One region of the Streptomyces sp. NPDC002490 genome, then DNA from elsewhere that is predicted to be linked to it. Evidence: riboswitches for the same ligand, from Rfam matches in the RefSeq annotation. Region 1 holds a riboswitch; the other holds the start of a gene.
The links. Region 1 has a riboswitch for S-adenosylmethionine ahead of ABT092_RS11470 (aminotransferase class V-fold PLP-dependent enzyme). Riboswitches for the same ligand answer to the same signal wherever they lie in the genome.
Positions count from the first base shown of each region.

Region 1 (9,478 bases):
CCAGCGCCGGGACCGGGACAAGGTGCTGCACGGACGCGAGTCCGGCATCATCAAGCGCCTGCCGCACGGTGAGTTCATCGAGGTCCACGAGCCGCTCAACCAGGAGCAGCTGCACACGCTCACCCAGCACGAGCAGTACAAGCCGGTCGAGATCGGCCCGCTGGTCGACGAGAACGGCGTGAAGCGCAAGGTCTCCCCGGTGCAGAAGCTGCGGGCCCGTCTCTCCAAGGGCTACTACGGCGAGCAGGGGCAGATCGAGAAGCCCAGCGTCGAGGAGTACAAGGAGATCCAGAGCGGCCACGGCCACCACTGAGTCTCCCGCGCCGGGGCCCGCACGGGCCCCGGCGGGTCGCCACCCGAAGGGCCCCGTCCACTGCACGGACGGGGCCCTTCGCGTCCTCCGCGCCTCGATAGGGTGGATCCCCAGGCACGACGACACCGCACGACACGCGACGTCGACGGCCGCCCCTCCGGGCGGCCCCGTCCCCGTACGCCGTACGCACCCCGCACGGCCCGCACCCAGGAGCGACCCATGAGCGCTGTGACCCCCGCCGGAGGCGACACCCTGGCGGCCCGTTCCTGGCCGGAGGTCCTCACCGCCTTGCTCTCGGGGGCGGACCAGAGCGCCGACGCCACCGCCTGGGCGATGGACCGGATCATGCAGGGGGAGGCCACCGACGCGCAGATCGCCGGCTTCGCCGTCGCCCTGCGGGCCAAGGGCGAGACCGTGGAGGAGCTCACCGGACTCGTCGACGCCATGTACCGGCACGCCCGCACCATCGAGGTGCCCGGTCCCAGCGTGGACATCGTCGGCACCGGCGGCGACAACGCCCGCACCGTCAACATCTCCACCATGTCCGCGATCGTCGTCGCCGGGACCGGGGCCAAGGTCGTCAAGCACGGCAACCGCGCCGCCTCCTCCGCGAGCGGGGCCTCCGACGTGCTGGAGAAGCTGGGCGTCGATCTGGAACTGACGCCGGAGCGGGTGGCGGAGGTCGCCGAGGAGGCCGGGATCACCTTCTGCTTCGCCGCCAAGTTCCACCCGGCCATGCGGCACGTCGGCGCCGCCCGCAAGGAACTGGGCATCCGCACCGTCTTCAACTTCCTCGGCCCGCTCACCAATCCGGCCCGGGTCCGGGCGCAGGCCACCGGGGTCGCCGACGCGCGGATGGCGCCGGTGGTCGCCGGCGTGCTCGCCGAACGCGGCTCCTCCGCCCTGGTCTTCCGCGGCGACGACGGCCTGGACGAACTGACCACCACCGCCCCCTCCACGGTGTGGGTGGTGCGCGACGGCGCGGTGGCCGAACAGCGCTTCGACCCCCGGGAGGTCGGCATCGACCTGGTGCCGGTGGAGGCGCTGCGCGGGGCGGACGCCTCCCACAACGCGGAGGTGACCCGCCGGCTGCTCGCGGGCGAGACCGGACCGGTGCGGGACGCGGTGTTGCTGAACTCGGCGGCGGCCCTGGTGGCGCTGACGCCCGGCACCGAGCCGTTGACCGAGCAGATCCGCACCGGCCTGGCGCGCGCCGCCGAGTCGATCGACTCCGGTGCGGCCCACCGGGTCCTGGAGCGCTGGGTCGCCGCCACCAACGCCTGACCGCACCCGTCCTCCCGCCGGCCGTCCCGCCCCGTGCGGGGCGGCCGGCGGCGCACCGCCGGGACGGGGTGGTGCGCCCGCGCGATCGTCTGGCATGATGCATCCCAGGTCATGAGTGACAGCGCATCGGCCCCGGCCTGCTGTCCGGCAACCCTCCGTCCGTGGCGGGGTGCCCCGGGTGAAGACCAGGTCGTAGGCAGCGAGGTCTACGGCAAGCGCGGACCCCTCGCGTCTCTCCAGGGGTCCTGGTCGTCGAGGGAGCGGTTTCCGTGAGCAAGCGAATGCGATAGGGCGCAGCGCCCCACCTCCGCGCACGCCCCGTCCGGTGTGTCCCTTCACCCCTTCCCGCGTCCTCCCACGCCCCGTCCCGTTCCGGTCCGTGCGCTCCGCCGTCCGGTGCCGGTCGACGTCCCGCCGCGCGGCGGTCCGGCGTGGCTCAGACGCGCCCTGCCTCACCCGGGAGTCCGTCATGTCCGCACGTGCCACCACCGCCGAGCCCGCCTGCACCGCCGCCGAACCGCTGCTGCCCGTGCTGGGCCGCGAGGTGACCGTCCCCCTCGTCACCGGCGGCGAGGTGACCTACGCGGCGCTCGACTACGCCGCCAGCGCCCCCGCCCTCCAGCGGGTCTGGGACGACGTCGCCGCCTACGCCCCCTACTACGGCAGCGTCCACCGGGGCGCCGGCTACCTCTCCCAGCTCTCCACCGACCTGTTCGAGAACGCCCGCCGGACCGTCGCCGGGTTCCTCGGCTGCCGGGAGGGCGACCAGGTGGTGTTCACCCGCTCCACCACCGACTCGCTGAACCTGCTCGCCGCCGCCCTGCCCGCGGGCTGCCAGGTGTTCGTCTTCGAGACCGAGCACCACGCCTCCCTGCTGCCCTGGCGCGACGCCCGCGTCACCTACCTGGACGCGCCGCGCACCCCCGCCGAGGCGGTGGACACCCTGGAGCGGGCGCTGGCCGACCGCGACCCGTACGGGCCGGCACTGGTCTGCGTGACCGGCGCCTCCAACGTCACCGGGGAGCTGTGGCCGGTGCGCGAACTGGCCGCCGCCGCGCACGCCCACGGCGCCCGGATCGTGCTGGACGCGGCCCAACTCGCCCCGCACCACCCGGTGGACGTGGCGGACCTGGACGTCGACTGGATCGCCTTCTCCGGACACAAGCTCTACGCCCCCTTCGGCTCCGGGGTGCTCGCCGGGCGCGCGGACTGGCTGCGCACGGCCGAGCCGTACCTGGCCGGCGGCGGTGCCTCCCGGAAGGTGTCGCGCCGGGCCGACGGGGGCGTGGACGTGGAGTGGCACGAGGACGCGGCCCGCCACGAGGCCGGTTCCCCCAACGTGATCGGCGCCTACGCCATCGCCTCCGCCTGCACGGCGCTCACCGAGGCCGGGTTCGACCGTCTGGTGGCCCGGGAGCAGGAGCTGATCGACCGGGTGCGCGCCGGCTTGGCCGAGGTGCCCCAGGTGCGGGTGCTGTCGCTGTTCGGGGACGACGCGCCCCGGGTCGGCGTCCTCTCCTTCGTGGTGGACGGCTGGAACAGCTCGCACTTCGCCGCCGCGCTCTCCGCCGAGTACGGGATCGGGGTGCGCGACGGGCTGTTCTGCGCCCACCCGCTGGTGCGCACCCTGTTGGGCACCGACCCGCAGGACCCGGGGGAGTGCGGGGCGCCCGAGGCCGCACCCGGGGAGCGTTCGCTGAACGCGGTCCGGGTCAGCTTCGGCGCGGGCACCCCCGACGAGCACGTGGACCGGTTCGTCCGGGCCGTGCGGGAACTCGTCGTCGAGGGCGCCCGCTGGAGCTACCGCACCGAGGACGGGCGCTGCGTGCCGGACCGGACGGCGCCCACCGGCTCCTGAGGACGGCCCCCGGACAGCCGGGTGCCGAGCTGGACCATCCGCAGGGCGCGTTCGGTGGCGTCGGTGAGCAACTCGCCGCCGCGGCCGAGCGCCTCGGTGAGGTCCATCGGCGCGGGCATGATCGACGCGTAGGCGTCCACCCCGACCGAGCGCACCCGGTGGGCGCCCTCGCCCAGGGTGCCGGCCAGCGCCAACACCGGGCGGTCGTGCAGCTTGGCGCGGCGGGCGACCTCGGCGGGGACCTTGCCGCGCGGGGTCTGGTGGTCCAGCGCGCCCTCGGCGGTGATGACCAGGTCGGCGCGGGCCAGCCGCTCGTCGAGCCCGATGCGGTCCAGCAGCACCTCGAACCGGGGCAGCAACTCGGCGCCCAGCGCGGCGAGTCCGGCGCCGAGGCCGCCGGAGGCTCCGGTGCCGCGGCCGTGGCACAGGTCGGTGGGCACCTTGAGGTCACGGGTGAGAACGGCGGCCCAGTGCTCCAGGGCGGCGGCCAACTGCTCCACCTGCTCGGGGGTCGCGCCCTTCTGCGGGCCGAAGACCCGGGCCACCCCGCGCTCCCCGCACAGCACGTTGTACGGGTTGCAGGCGACCCGGATGCGGGTCTCGGCCAGCCGCGGGTCCAGCCCGGTGGCGTCGATGCGGTCCAGCCGGGACAGGGCGCCGCCGCCGCGCGGGAGTTCCTCGCCGTCCGCGTCCAGCAGTCGGGCACCGAGCGCTTGGAGGGCGCCCGCGCCGCCGTCGGAGGTCCCGGAGTCGCCGCAGCCGACGAGGACGTGCCGGGCCCCGGCGTCGAGGGCGGCGAGGATCAACTCGCCGACGCCGTAGGTGGTGGTGGCCCCCGGGTCCCGCAGGCCCCGGGGCACCAGGGAGAGCCCGGCGATCGCGGCCATCTCGACCACGGCGGTGCCCTCGGCGTCGCCGAGCAGGGCGAAGTGGGTGCCGATGCGCTCCCCGGTGGGGCCGGTGGCCCGCAGCGGGACCAACCGTCCGCCGGACGCCGTGGCCAGGGCGCGGGCGGTGCCCTCGCCGCCGTCGACCAGCGGTATCAGGTCGATCTCGGCGTCGGGGAGCACCCTGCGCACGCCGGCGGCGATGGCTTCGGCGGCGGCTTCGGCGGACAGGGACTCCTTGAAGCCGCTGGGGGCGACGGCGAATCGGGTGAGCATCGTGGGTACTCCTGGGGGTGAGGGTGTGCGGGCGGATCGCCCGCGGGTGCGGGGCCGAAGCCCCGGTCAGGGGGTGAGGGGGACGCCCAGCAGCGGCCAGACCGCGACGGCGAACAGCAGCACCAGCACGGCGGTGAGCGGAGCCAGCACGGCGGACATCCGCAGCAGGTCCCCCGGGGTGTAGGTCGGGATGCCGGGCACGTCGGAGTAGAGCGTGACGGGCTTGGCCGAGGCCGGCAGGGTGTGGCAGAAGCCGGCGGCGGCGGTGGAGGCGAGGGCCGCGGCCACCGGGTTGACCCCGGCGGAGGCCGCTGCCGCGACGACCAGCGGCACCAGCACCGAGGAGCGCGCGGAGCGCGACTGGAGGAGCAGGTGGGCGCCGGTGGACACGGTGATGACCACGGCGAGGAACAGCCACGGCGGCAGGTCCAGCGGGATGCCGCCCACCAGCCAGGCGGCGGCCCCGGAGTCGGACAGGGCCAGGCCCATGGCCATGGTGGCCGCCATGAACAGCAGCATCGACCAGGGCACCGTCTTCAGGGCGTCCTTGAGCCGCACCGTGCCCAGTGCGGGGGAGGAGGCCACGACCGCACCGATCAGGGCCACCACGGCGGGCGGCACCCGGTGCAGCGGCTCGCTGCACCACAGGGCGATCACGGTGGCGAGCAGCAGGGCGCAGCGGGTCTCGGCCGGCTCCCAGGGTCCGGTGACGGGCCGCTCGCTGTGCTCCTGGATCTCCTCGGCGGTGATCTGGACGGGGCCTTCGCGGTCGGCGCGCTTGGTGGTGGTGAAGAGCACCACCTCGGCGGCCAGGTGGGAGGAGACGATCGCCAACGGCAGGCCGATGAGCAGCCATTCGGTGAAGCCGATCCGCTGGCCCACCGCGTCCCAGAGCACGGACACGGTGATCAGGTGCGCGCCCGCGCCGATCAGGGTGGCGACCGCGGAGAGCAGGATCACCGTGGGGAACAGCAGGGCGAGCATCACCACCAGGCGCTTGCGGTCGGCGAGGACCTTGGCCAGGGCCAGGAAGACCGGCATGGCGAGCGCGGCCCGGCCGGAGGTGGCGGGCACCGCGAACGCGGTCACCACCAGGGCGGCCGTCGTCAGGTGCACGAGTTGACGGACGTTGCGGGCGCCGCTGACCAGGAAGGCCGCGGCGCGGCCGGCCAGCCCGGTCCGGGAGACCGCTGCGGCCAGCACGAAGGCGCAGATCAGCAGCCACACGGTGTCGTCGCCGAGCGTGCCGAACAGCGCGTCGCTGCTGATCACGCCGGTGGCGGTGAGGGCGAGTCCGGCGCCGAGCGCGATGTAGGTGTCGTCGATCGGGGTGCCGATCCACGCGCAGGTGGCCAGCGCGAAGACGGCCAGCGTGATCCGCGCGTCGCCGCCCAGTCCCGGGAAGTTGCCGGGTACCACGAGCACCGCACAGATGCTCAGGGCCACGCACAGGGTCGCCATTTGCCGGTAGTTCACAGTCACATGAAGAAGGTTTCACCCGGGCGGTGAGTGCTCCATGAGCCGTTGATGAAGGGAACTTCACGGAAGGCGGGCCCCGCCGGCACCGGCGGGCGAAGACGCCTGCACGGGGCCACCGGAGTGCGCGGGCGCGCACCGTGGGTGACCCCGTGCGGGGTGGGGGACAGCGGAGTCCTGCGGCTACTCGGGCAGCCGGTAGCCCATGCCGCGGACGGTCTCCACCCGGTCCGCGCCCAGCTTCTTGCGCAGCGCCCGGACGTACACGTCCACGATGTTGGAGCCGGGGTCGAAGTCGTACCCCCACACGTGGGACAGGATCTGTTCCCGGGACAGGACCTGTCCGGGGTGGCGCAGGAACAGTTCGAGCAGGACGAACTCGCGGGCGGTCAGGTCGACCGTGCGCTGTCCGGAGCGGGCCCGGCGGGTGCGCAGGTCGAGGCTGAGCTCCCCGTTGCGCAGCACCGTCACCTCGGGGGCCCGGGCGGCGGTGCGCATCCGGAGCCGGACCCGGGCGAGCAGTTCCTCGAAGCGGAACGGCTTGGTCATCCAGTCGTCGGCGCCGCCTTCGAGTCCGGCGACGGTGTCCCGCACCGAGTCCCGGGCGGTGAGCACGATCACGGGGACCGAGACGCGGGCCTCGCGCAGCTGCCGCAGGACGGTGAAGCCGTCCTTCCCGGGCAGCCCTATGTCGAGCACGATGAGGTCGAAGCCGCCGGTGACGGCGTACTCGTAGGCGGCCTCGCCGTCGCCGACGACGGTGGTGGCGAAGCCGTTGGCGCGCAGTCCCTTCTCCACGAAGGAGGCGATGCGTTCCTCGTCCTCCACGATGAGTATCCGGTTCACGGCACGGCCTCCTCAGCGGGCTCCTCGCCGGCGGTCAGCAGGATGGTTTCGGCATCCAGGTCGAAGACGAGCACGAAGGTGGCGCCGCCGCCCTCGGTGGTCCGCAGTTCGACCCGTCCCCCGTGGCCTTCGGCGATGGCCCTGACGATCGCGAGGCCGAGCCCCGCTCCGGTGGCCCGGGCACCGCGGCGGGCGGTGCCCCGTCGGAACCGCTCGAAGATGACCTGGGCGTCCTGGGGTTGGACGCCGGGACCGCCGTCCGCCACGTACAGCTCGACCCGCCCCTCCTCGATCCGGGAGCCGATGGTGACCTGCTGGCCGGTGACGGTGTGCTGCACCGCGTTCTGGGCGAGCTGCACCATGGCCTGGGTGATGCGTTGGGCGTCGAGCCGGACCTCGGCGTCGGCGATCGAACCGAGCAGCCAGGTCCGTTCGCCGAGCGCCCGGGCCTTGACGAACACGTCGGCGGTCAGCTCGCCGAGCTGGACCGGTTCGGGGGCGACGAAGTCGGGCCGTTCGGCCTTGGCGAGCAGCAGCAGGTCCTCCACGATCCGGCTCATCCGCTCCAGTTCCTCCAGGACGATCCGGACGGTCTCCTCGCGTTCGGCGGGGTCGTCGCCCATCAGCTCCAGATGACCCCGGACGATGGTGATGGGGGTGCGCAGTTCGTGACCGGCGTCGTCGACGAACTCGCGCTGGGCGGCGAAGGCGCGCTCCAACCGGTCGAGCATGGCGTTGAACGTCTCGGCGAGCGCGGCGATGTCGTCGCGGCCCTGCACCGGGATGCGCCTGGTCAGGTCCTGTTCGGTGAGTTGGGCGGCGGTGGTGCGGATCAGCCGCACCGGCCGCAGGATGCGTCCGGCGACGGCCCAGCCGATGCCGGTGGTCATCAGCAGTGCCACCCCGGAGATGGCGAGCAGCATGGTGAAGACGTCGTCGGCCTTCTTCTGCTCGCCGCCGGGGTGGAAGGCCACCACGAAGGCGGCCCGCGGCATCCGGGAGTCCGCCTCGATGTCCACCCGCGCCCAGCGCACCTCGCCCCGGGAGCGGTGCAGGGTGCCCAGCGAATCCTCGGACTCGAATATCTCGGTGAACGCCCCTTCGTCCTTGGCCAACGGGTTCTTCACCCGGGGCTCCCGGGGTTGGACCATTTTGCGGGGACGGTCCCCGGGTTTCTCGGTCAGTCCCAGCAACTCCTCGTCGGGGTCGGCGTACTGGCGCTCCAGGAACAGCCTCAGCAGTGCCTGTGGGTCGGTGAAGCGCTGGCCGGTCCGCGGGTCGACGCCCTGTCGGGCGAGGTTCGCGAACTCGGCGGTCTCTTGGACGAGCAGTCCGCGGATGCGGTCGTCGGCCTCCTTCAGGAGCACCGAACGGGTGGCGAAGGCCACGGCGCCGAGCGCCACCGCCATCACCAGCAGGAGCCAGAGCAGGATGCGCAGCCGGGCGGACACCCAGCGTCGCACCGGATCAGCCGTCGTCACCGGCGTCGTCGCCGCCCGGGCCGTCGTCATCGTCGTCTCCGCTGGGGGAAGGGCTGGGGGAGGCGCTCGCCGAGGGGCTCGGGGAAGCGCCGTCGTCGGAGTCGTCGGAACCGTTCTTCCCGGACCGCGAGGGGGTGGGAGTCCGGTCCACGGGAGCCGGCGAGACCGTCTCGTCCTTGGGGGGGCTGTTCGGCGAGGCGGGTGAGCCGCTCTCCAACTCCACCTTCGTCGGCACCTTGCGGTCGTCCTGCGTGTCGGTCAGGGCGTAACTCGTCACCGCGATCCCCAGGGGGATCGCGACGACCGCGGCGAGCGCCGCTATGCGATGTGTGAAGACCATGGCACTGATCGTGGCGAACCGAACCGCGCCGCTGGATGAGTCGAAGATGAAGACTTCTTCACCTCGGCCCGGTGGATCCCGGAGGCTGGGGAGCGGTCGGCGGGCGCGCGGGACGGGTCCTAGGAGTCCAGTCCGATGGCGAACGCGGCTTCGAGGTCGTGCTGGGAGTAGGTGCGGAACGCCACGTGGGTGTCGGTGGCCTCGACGCCGGGGATCTTGCTGATCCGGCCGGGGATGATCTCGGCGAGGTCCTCGTGCGCCCGGACCCGGACCATGGCGACCAGGTCGTAGGTGCCGGTCACCGAGAAGACCTCGCTGACCCCGTCCAGCCCCGCGACGGCCTCGGCGATCTCGGGGATCCGGTCCACGCTGGTCTTGATGAGCACGATCGCGGTGATCACGGTCTGTCGTCTCCCTCGGGGGCCGCGGCTGGTGGTGTCACTGTAGCCGGGGGTGCGATCGGGGCGTTTCGGATGCCGGACCGGTCCCGGCCGACCCGGGCGCGGGCCGCCCAGCAGCACAGCACCCCGAGCCCGAAGCCGATCAGGTGCGCCAGGTGGGCCACGCCGCTCCCGCCGCCGCCCCGACCGACCGCGAGCCACTGGAGGCCCGCCCAGAACGGCAGCACCACCCAGGCCGGCAGTCGCAGCGGCAGGAAGAACAGGAACGGGAACAGACTGGTCACCCGTGCCCCGGGGAAGAGGTACAGGAAGGCCC
Region 1 covers NZ_JBEOWM010000014.1:48,939-58,416, forward strand. The annotation lists gene qcrB (cytochrome bc1 complex cytochrome b subunit) at 1-313, shown strand, start outside; gene trpD (anthranilate phosphoribosyltransferase) at 533-1,597, shown strand; SAM riboswitch class IV at 1,705-1,821, shown strand; gene ABT092_RS11470 (aminotransferase class V-fold PLP-dependent enzyme) at 2,067-3,455, shown strand; gene ABT092_RS11475 (glycerate kinase) at 3,398-4,618, opposite strand; gene ABT092_RS11480 (SLC13 family permease) at 4,685-6,079, opposite strand; gene ABT092_RS11485 (response regulator transcription factor) at 6,278-6,940, opposite strand; gene ABT092_RS11490 (sensor histidine kinase) at 6,937-8,451, opposite strand; gene ABT092_RS11495 (small secreted hydrophilic protein) at 8,408-8,761, opposite strand; gene ABT092_RS11500 (Lrp/AsnC family transcriptional regulator) at 8,881-9,162, opposite strand; gene ABT092_RS11505 (rhomboid family intramembrane serine protease) at 9,159-9,478, opposite strand, start outside.

Region 2 (9,478 bases), on a different contig from region 1:
GGCTTCCTCGTGGCCCTCGGCTACATCTTCATGTTCAACCCGAGCAACGGGATCATCAACAGCTGGTGGGCGGGATCGGGAGGCGATCCGCTGACCGACGTCTACTCCCTGAAGTGGATCATCCTGCTCCAGGGGTTGGACTTCGCCGGCCCCGCCTTCTTCATGCTCGTGCCCACGCTCCGGGTGATCGACGTCAACATCGAGGAGGCGGCGGCGGTCCACGGCATCCCCCGGTGGCGGGCGGCCCTGCAACTGCTGCTGCCGGTCGCCGCGCCCGCGATCGCGGGGGTGTCGGTGTTCTTCTTCATCGTCGCCGTCGAGGTCTTCGACTACGCGGGGATGCTCGGGATGCCCGCCCGGATCACGGTCCTGTCCACTCTGATCTACCAGTACACGCAGGGGACCACCGGCGCCCCCGAGTACGGCAACGCGGCGGCCGTCGGGCTCGGCATGGCGCTCGGGATCGGCCTGATCATGTTCGCCTACTACCGGGCGACCCGGCGGGCCGGGCAATTGGCCACGGTCACCGGCAAACGGGCCGCCCGCGAGCCCATCGCGCTCTCCCGGGCCGGCCGGGTCGGCGGGTACGCCTTCATCGGGCTGTACGCCCTGGTGGGCGTCGTCCTCCCGGTACTGACGCTGGTCTGGGCCTCACTGGTCCCCTATTTGCAGCCGCCGTCCCTGGAGGCGTTCGGGGAGTTGTCGCTGGACGCCTACCGCGACGCGTCCTACGACCTGGGCGAGGTGCTACCCACCACGCTCCTGATGGTGGCGGTGGTGCCGACGGTCGCCGTGGCGTTCGCCGCCTGCGCCGCCTGGCTGGTCACCCGCACCAAGGTGTGGGGCCGGCGCGGGCTCGACGCGCTGATCATGATGACGCTCGCGGTCCCGTCGATCGTCATGGCGGTTTCGTTCGTGTACGTGGGCCTGTCCTCCTACCAGTGGCTGCCGCTCTACGGAACCGTGGCCTTCCTCGCCCTCGTGGTGGCCTGCCGATTCGTGGCGACCGCGTACCGCACCCTGCACGGAACGATGCTCCAGGTCCACGGCGAACTGGAGGAGGCGGCCGCCGTCTCCGGCGTCCGCCGAGGCAGGGCCTTCGTGTCGGTCGTCCTTCCCGTGGTGCGCGGCAGCCTCGCCTACGCCTGGTTCTGGACGGCGCTGCTGACCATCCGTGAGCTGACCATCACGCTCATCCTGTCGAGCGACGGGACGGACGTGATGTCCACCCGGATCTTCGGCTACAGCTCGGCGGGCGAGACGAGCCTGTCGGCCGCCCTCGGGGTGGTCCAGCTCGGCCTGATCACGGTCCTGCTCGTGGCCTTCACCCGCGTGGCCCGCCGCCAGTCCTTCTAGGAGTCCCACCATGATCGAACTCGAAAGTGTCACGAAGTCCTTCCCCCAGGGCCGAGGCCAGGTCCCTGCGCTGCGCGGCGTCTCGCTCTCCGTCGCCGAGGGCGAGTTCTACGTCCTGCTCGGGGCGTCGGGCTGCGGGAAGACCACCACGCTGCGCATCGTGGCGGGCCTGGAGCAGCCGGACTCCGGGGTGGTGACCATCGACGGACGCCGGGTCTCGGGCGGTACTCCCTCGGTCTGGGTGGGTCCCGAGGAGCGGCCCCAGGCCATGGTGTTCCAGTCGTACGCGCTCTGGCCCCACATGACGATCCGACAGAACATCGCCTTCCCCCTGCGCCGGGGCGTGCGCCGCACGAGCCGGGAGGAGGCGGCCACGCGGGTTGAGGAGGTGCTGGAACTGTTCCGGCTGACCGAGCAGGCGGACCGGAAGGTGACCCGGCTCTCGGGCGGCCAGCAGCAGCGGGTCGCACTGGCCCGGGCGCTGGCGCTGCGGCCCCGGGTCCTGCTGATGGACGAGCCGCTCTCCAACCTGGACGCGAGGCTCCGGATGGACCTCCGGATGGAGCTGAAGGAACTCTCCCGGCGCACCGGCATCACCTGCCTGCTCGTCACCCACGACCAGGAGGAGGCCATGATGCTCGCGGACCGGGTCGGCCTCATGGAGGGCGGGGGCATCGTCCAGGAGGGGCCCCCGGAGGAGCTGTACACGGCCCCCGTGTCGGAGTTCGTGGCCGACTTCCTGGACCGCATGAACCTCGTCCGGGCGGCCGCGGTGACCGCCTCGGACCCGGGCGGCCTGGAGGTCACCGTGGGCGGGCTGCGGTTGCGGACCGGCCCCGGCGTCCACCCCGTGGGCAGCGGACTGACCCTCGGCATCCGGCCCGACGACATCGTGTTCGAGACCGACGGCGGCGGGGCCGGTACGGGAGCGGCCGGGGAGAACCTGGTGACCGGCACCCCGGTCGACCACCACTACGTGGGCGGGAGCTACCTCCACCGGGTGGAGACCCCGCTGGGACTGCTCACCGTCCGCTCGCCCGCGGGCCCGGAGACGGTCGTCTCCGGCACGGTCCGACTGCGGCTGCCCGCGGAGAAGCTGATCACCATGGCGGCAGCGAACAGCGGGGGTGAGGAGACGGCGGGGTCCTGAGCCGACCTCCGCCGAGGTGCCCGGGCGGGGGCCGGCGAGGGCTGCCGGCGTGGCGGAGGCCGGCCCGCTGGGGCGCGGCGCGGAGACGGACGCGGGGCGTCCCGGCCGGAGTGCGGTGGGTGGCGGCTGGCGTGACGTTAGGCTCGAAGCCATGGGAAGCCCTCGTGACTCCGTGCCCGAGCCGACCACCCCCCAGGGCCGCGAGGCCCTGGCCGCCCTCCTCGCCGACCCCGCGCACGCGGTGGTGGCGCTGGACTTCGACGGCACCCTCGCCCCCATCGTCGACGACCCCGAACGGGCCCGCGCCCACGCCGGCGCACTGCCCGCGCTGGGCGCCCTCGCGCCCCGGCTGCGGGGGGTCGCCGTGGTCACCGGACGGCCCGCCGCGGTCGCCGTGCGGGCGGGCGGGTTCGACGGCGCCCCGGGCCTCGACCGCCTCACCGTCCTCGGCCACTACGGCGCCGAACGCTGGGACGCCGCCACCGGCGCGCTCACCGCCCCGCCCCCGCACCCGGGCGTCGCGGCGGTCCGCGCCGAACTGCCCGGGGTGCTGGCCGCGGCCGGGGACCACCCGGGCACCTGGACCGAGGACAAGGGGCACGCGGTCGCCGTCCACACCCGCCGCGCCGCCGACCCGCAGGGCGCGTTCCAGGCCCTGCGCGCCCCCCTGGCCGAGCTCGCCGACCGGCACGGGCTGGTCGTGGAACCGGGCCGGATGGTGCTGGAGCTGCGCCCCCCGGGCGTCGACAAGGGCGTGGCGCTCACCGCGTACGTGCGGGAGAGCGGCGCCCGTGCGGTGCTCTACGCCGGTGACGACCTCGGCGACCTGCCCGCCTTCGCCGCGGTGGCCGCCCTGCGCGCCGAGGGCGTGCCCGGGCTGCTGGTGTGCAGCGGCAGCGGCGAGGTCACCGAACTCGCCGACCGCGCCGACCTGGTGGTGGACGGCCCGGCCGGCGTCGTCGCCCTGTTGGCCGCCCTCGCCGCGGCGGTCGACGGACGGGGCTGACCGCCGGCCCCGGGCCGATCAGGCGTCCAGGGCCCGCAGTTGGTCGAGGAACCAGCGGGCCGGGGGGAGCGCGGTGGCCGCCGCGGCGAGGCGCTCGGTCCGCTCGGCGCGCTCCGCCCCGGGCAGGGTCAGCGCGGTGTGCAGGGCGTCCGCGGTGGCGGTGACGTCGTACGGGTTGACGGTCAGCGCGTGCTCCCCGAGCTCCTCGAAGGCGCCCGCCTCCCGGGACAGCACCAGCACGCAGCCCCGGTCGGAGACCACCGGGACCTCCTTCGCCACCAGGTTCATCCCGTCCCGCACCGGGTTCACCAGCGCCACGTCCGCCAGCCGGTACGCGGCCAGCGAGCGGGCGAAGTCGTCCTCCACGTGCAGCACCACCGGCGTCCAACCCGGTTCGCCGTAGGCGGTGTTGATCTCCCGCGCCAGCCGGGACACCTCGGCCGTGTAGTCGCGGTAGACCGCGAGGTCCTGCCGCGAGGGGTAGGCGAACGCCACGTGCACCACCCGGCCCCGCCACTCGGGGCGGCGCTCCAGCAGGTCCCGGTAGGCGAGCAGCCCGCGCACGATGTTCTTGGAGAGTTCGGTGCGGTCGACGCGGACGATCGTGCGGCGGGCGCTGCCGTCCGGGGCGGTGCCGATCTGTCCGCGCAGCACCGCCATCCGTTCCTCGACGTCGGCGCGGTGGGCCCGTTCGCGCAGGAAGTCGGCGTCCGCACCGAGGCCGTGCACCCCGATCCGGGTGGAGCCGGTGCCCCCGGTGATCGCCTCGCAGCAGGCGGTGAACGCGTCCGCCCACCGGCGGGTGAGGAACGCCGCCCGGTCGGCGCCCAGGATGCCCCGCAGCAGCTGCTCGGCCACGTCGTCGGGGAGCAGCCGGAAGTAGTCCACCGGGGCCCACGGGGTGTGCGAGAAGTGGCCGATCCGCAGGTCCGGGCGGAGCTCCCGGAGCAGTCCCGGGACCAGCGCCAGGTGGTAGTCCTGCACCAGCACCGCCGCACCCTCGGCGGCCTCCTCGGCCAGGGCCCGGGCGAAGGCCGCGTTGTACTCCTCGTAGGCGGCCCACCGCACCCGGAACCCGGCGTCGAACACCGGCTCCAGCGGGGTCTGGTACAGCATGTGGTGGACGAACCACAGCACGGAGTTGGCGATGCCGTTGTAGGCGTCCGCGAACACGTCCGGCGGGACGTCCAGCATGCGCACCCGCTGACCGCCGGTGTCCGCGGGATCGAGGGCGCCGCCCGTGCGGCGGACCGCCTCCCGGTCGCCGTCGCCGAGGGCCGCGCACACCCAGACCGCATCGGCGTCCGGCCCGATCGCGGACAGCCCGGACACCAACCCGCCGCCGCCCCGCCGGGCGGTGAGCGCACCGCCCTCGCCCACCGCGAAGCTCACCGGGCCGCGGTTGGACGCGACCAGGATGCCGGCGCCCTGCTCACCTTCGGAAGAAGCCATACGGCGATACCTCGCCCACCTCGTCGGCCCCCAAACCCGGGCCCGCCCGGCCACCGCGGGCACCCGTCTTGCTGCGCACCGTCGCCACCAGCAGCCCGCCGACCGCGCCCAGCGAGAGCGCCAGACCCGCGTACAGATGGGGCGAGAACTCCGGGTCGGGGGCCCGGCGCTGCACCGTGCGCCCCTCGGTCACCGGGGGGACGACGACGGTGGCGCCCGCACGGGGGAGGCCCACCGGATACGCGGCCGGAGCCGACGTCACGGTGAGCACCGATGCCGCGAGAACCCCTGCCGTCCACACGGCGCGCCGTCGGACGCCACCACTGTGGCCCTTACCCGCCCCGGTGGAGAAGAACCTAAAAATGCGAAAAATACCAAAGAATCCACGCACGAGCTGACAATCTAGGCGGCGGTCCGAACGGGCGCCCGCGCGCCACGCGGTCCGCACCGCCCCGTGCCCCGATCACCGCACCCGGTCACCGCACCCGGTCACCGCGCCCGCCGGCGGCGCGAGGGGTCCGCATCCGGCCGCTCGTCCCGCCTCCGGTGGCCCCGCGCCCCCGCCCCCTCACGCCACCCGTCGCGCCGCGTACTCCGCCACCGAGGCCATCGGCGGACGCTCCTCCGTGTCCACCGGATACGTCCGCGGCTCGAAGCCCCGCGCGCCCCGCTCGAACTGGGTCAGCTCGGGCCACAGCAGATGGTCCCGGGCCAGCCGCAACTGTGCCGTCCGGTAGACCGCCGCCGCCATCCGGCCCAGTGCCTGGCCGTCCTGGTGCCGGTGCCGGCGCACCCCCACGTCCACCTGCGCCAGGGCGTCCAGCCCCACGCTGTGCAGGGCGTCCACCAACAGCCCCAGCTCCACCCCGTACCCCACCGGGAACGGCAGCCGTTCCAGCAGCGAGCGCCGGGCCGCGTACTCCCCGCCCAGCGGCTGGACGAATCCGGCCAGCCGCGGCCAGTGCATGTTGAGCACCGGGCGGGCCAGCAGTTCGGTGACCCGGCCGCCCTGTCCCGCCCCCGCGGCGGGGGAGCCGCCGAACGGCCGGTCGTACATCGCCTTCACGAAGTGCACGTCCGGCTCGGTGAGCAGCGGGCCGACGATCCCGCGGACGAAGTCCGCCGAGAACTCGCGCAGGTCCGCGTCCACGAAGCAGACCACGTCCCCCCGGGTGACCAGTAGCGACCGCCACAGCACCTCGCCCTTGCCGGGCAGCGCGGGCAGCCGCGGCAGGATCGCGTCCCGGTGCTCCACCCGCGCCCCGGCCGCCCCGGCCACCTCCGCAGTCCGGTCCGTGGAGCCGGAGTCGACCACCACCAGCTCGTCGACCAGGGGCGTTGGTCCGGCCATCAGCTCGGTGCGTATCACGGACACGATCTGGCCGACCGTCTCCTGTTCGTCCAGCGCGGGCAGCACCACACTGACCGTGGACCCCGAGGCCCGTTTCGCCGCGACGAGCTGGTGCGGCGGACGGTCCGCCACGGACCAGGAACGCCTGCTCAACCAGGACTCGACCTCTTCCAGCACGGTCAGTGGCTCCCTACTGTGACCCATCTCGCGGTGCGGACGGCTATCTCAACCGTCCTGGCCTTCGGTTACAGTCTTGAGCAACGCGCACGGCCGCCGCACGTCGGGTCCGCAGCGCTGACAACCGCATACCGCTCATCCAGAGGGGCAGAGGGACACGGCCCGTTGAAGCCCCGGCAACCCTCCAGTCGGTTCTCGTCGCCGCCGCCGAACGATCACGTCGATCACGGTGGACGGCCCGCGAGGCTCCCGACTCGGGAAGGTGCCAATTCCGTCTCGTGACGAAACGCGTCACGGGGAAGATGAGGAGAGAGGGCCTCGCCACCATGGCTGTTCAGACCGCCGCGTCCACCACCGACACCACCACCGTCGACCTGGGTCCCGCCGCGGCACTCTCCTGCCGGGAGTGCGGGGAGCGGTTCGCGCTCGGCCCGATCTTCGCCTGCGAGCTCTGTTTCGGGCCCCTCGAAGTCGCCTACGACTTCCCGGTCGGCGACCCGGAGGGGCTCCGCAAGAAGATCGAGTCCGGCCCCGAGAACATCTGGCGCTACGCCCCGCTGTTGCCCGTCCCCGCCGACGTGGCCAGCAAGCCCAACCTGAACCCCGGCTGGACGCAGCTCGTCAAGGCCGACAACCTCGCCCGCGAGCTGGGCGTCACCGGCCGGCTGTACGTCAAGGACGACTCCGGCAACCCGACGCACTCCTTCAAGGACCGGGTCGTCGCCCAGGCCGTCGAGGCCGCCCGCGCCTTCGGCTACACCACGCTCTCCTGCTCCTCCACCGGCAACCTCGCCGGCGCGGTCGGCGCCGCCGCCGCCCGGGCGGGGCTGCGCTCCTGCGTCTTCATCCCGCACGACCTGGAGCAGGCCAAGGTCGTCACCGCCGCCGTCTACGGGGGCGAACTCGTCGCCATCGAGGGCACCTACGACGATGTGAATCGTTTCTGCTCCGAACTGATCGGCGACCCGCTGGGCGAGGGCTGGGGCTTCACCAACGTCAACCTGCGTCCGTACTACGGCGAGGGCTCCAAGACCCTGGCGTACGAGATCTGCGAGCAGCTCGGCTGGGAGATCCCGGACCAGATCGTCATCCCCGTCGCCTCGGGCTCCCAGCTCACGAAGATCGACAAGGGCCTCCAGGAGCTGATCAAGCTCGGGCTGGTCGCCGACAAGCCCTACAAGATCTTCGGCGCCCAGGCCACCGGCTGCTCCCCGGTCTCCACCGCCTTCAAGGCCGGCCACGACGTGGTCCGCCCGCAGAAGCCCGACACCATCGCCAAGTCGCTGGCCATCGGCAACCCGGCGGACGGCCCCTACGTCCTCGACATCGCCCGGCGCACCGGCGGTGCGGTGGAGGACGTGGACGACACCGCGGTCGTCGAGGCGATCTCGCTGCTGGCCCGGACCGAGGGCATCTTCGCGGAGACCGCGGGCGGCGTCACCCTCGGCGTCACCAAGAAGCTCATCGAGAGCGGGCAGCTCGACCCGACGCTGACCACCGTCGCCATCAACACCGGCGACGGGCTCAAGACCCTGGACGCGGTCGCCGACCGGGCCCGTCCCACCGCGACCATCAAGCCGAACCTCGACGCCTTCCGTGCGGCGGGCCTCGCCACCGACTGAACCGCCACCCCCTCCCGCCCCCTGACGTCCCCGGGGCGGGAGGTCGCGAAACTCCCCCCGCCCTTCCCTCCCCTTCCCTCCACTTCTCTCCGGTTCTCTCCGGAAACGACCGGAAAGGTCTTCTCATGAGTGTCACCGTTCGCATCCCGACCATCCTGCGCACGTACACCGGCGGCCAGGCCGAGGTTCCCGCCGAGGGGGCGACCCTCAGCGAGGTCATCGCCGACCTGGAGAAGAACCACGCGGGCATCGCCGGTCGGGTCCTGGACGACCAGGGCAAGCTGCGCCGCTTCGTCAACGTGTACGTGAACGACGACGACGTCCGCTTCGAGCAGGGCCTCGCCACCGCCACCCCGGACGGCGCGGGCATCTCGATCATCCCGGCCGTCGCCGGCGGCTGAGCCTCCGCCGGGGCTGACGCTCCGTCATCACCTCGACCCCCTCCGCAAGAGAAGCGGAGGGGGTCATTCATGAGGATTGAACGCGGTAGGGTTGGGGAAATGGCTCGCGCATTTGTGCTTCACACATATGACTTCTCAGCCGCGCGCCGACAAGAAGCAGCCAAAGAGCATTACCGAATTGGCCCTTTCATCACATTTGACCGGCCCGAGTTGCCCTGAATTCGCGCCGGTCATCCGCCTTTCTCCGAGCGGCCGTCCCCGGATTTCTCGTCCAGTTGACCTGTTGCAGACGGCAGTTGGACAGATACATTCAGCGGCGGTCGACGCGTTCCGGCGCACACCCCCAACCGTTGGGGGGTGGAGGTCTGACCCGGGCCCGCGAAGTGCGGTCCTGTGCAAGGGCCAGTAATAGGGGAGTTAGGCATGGCTCAGGGCACCGTCAAGTGGTTCAACGCGGAGAAGGGCTACGGCTTCATCGCGGTCGACGGTGGTGCGGATGTTTTCGTCCACTACAGCGCCATCCAGATGGACGGGTACCGCACCCTCGAAGAGGGTCAGCGGGTCGAGTTCGAGATTTCGCAGGGTCAGAAGGGGCCGCAGGCCGATATGGTCCGTTTGGCCGTCTGACGCCGGCGTCGACTGGCTGCGACGTTCCGGAGGGTCCGCACCCCGACAGGGTGCGGACCCTCCGTGCTGTCCGCCCCCGCCCGCCGCCCGTTCCCGCCCGCCCCCTGTCGCGCCCCCGCGCCCCGGCGACACCGTTCCCGCATTCGGTCGCGCCCCGGTCGTGCTTCGGTTGGCCGAACCGCCCTGACCTGCACGGAAGCGATGGCGGCGGTATGTCGCAAGGGCAAGCCGCTTGCACTCGCACCTGTCGAGTGCTAATCATTGGCGTTAGCACTCTACGAGTGAGAGTGCTACGAAGGACCGGGTCGGTGAGGCCCGCGGACCGGGCGGGGGCAT
Region 2 covers NZ_JBEOWM010000018.1:117,634-127,111, forward strand. The annotation lists gene ABT092_RS14385 (ABC transporter permease) at 1-1,356, shown strand, start outside; gene ABT092_RS14390 (ABC transporter ATP-binding protein) at 1,367-2,506, shown strand; gene otsB (trehalose-phosphatase) at 2,658-3,512, shown strand; gene ABT092_RS14400 (alpha,alpha-trehalose-phosphate synthase (UDP-forming)) at 3,531-4,964, opposite strand; gene ABT092_RS14405 (hypothetical protein) at 4,945-5,226, opposite strand; gene ABT092_RS14410 (glucosyl-3-phosphoglycerate synthase) at 5,533-6,492, opposite strand; SAM riboswitch class I at 6,625-6,801, shown strand; gene thrC (threonine synthase) at 6,819-8,114, shown strand; gene ABT092_RS14420 (MoaD/ThiS family protein) at 8,240-8,515, shown strand; gene ABT092_RS14425 (cold-shock protein) at 8,939-9,142, shown strand.
Region 2: it holds a riboswitch for S-adenosylmethionine, as region 1 does, so the genes downstream of both, thrC (threonine synthase) here and ABT092_RS11470 (aminotransferase class V-fold PLP-dependent enzyme) in region 1, are expected to answer to the same signal.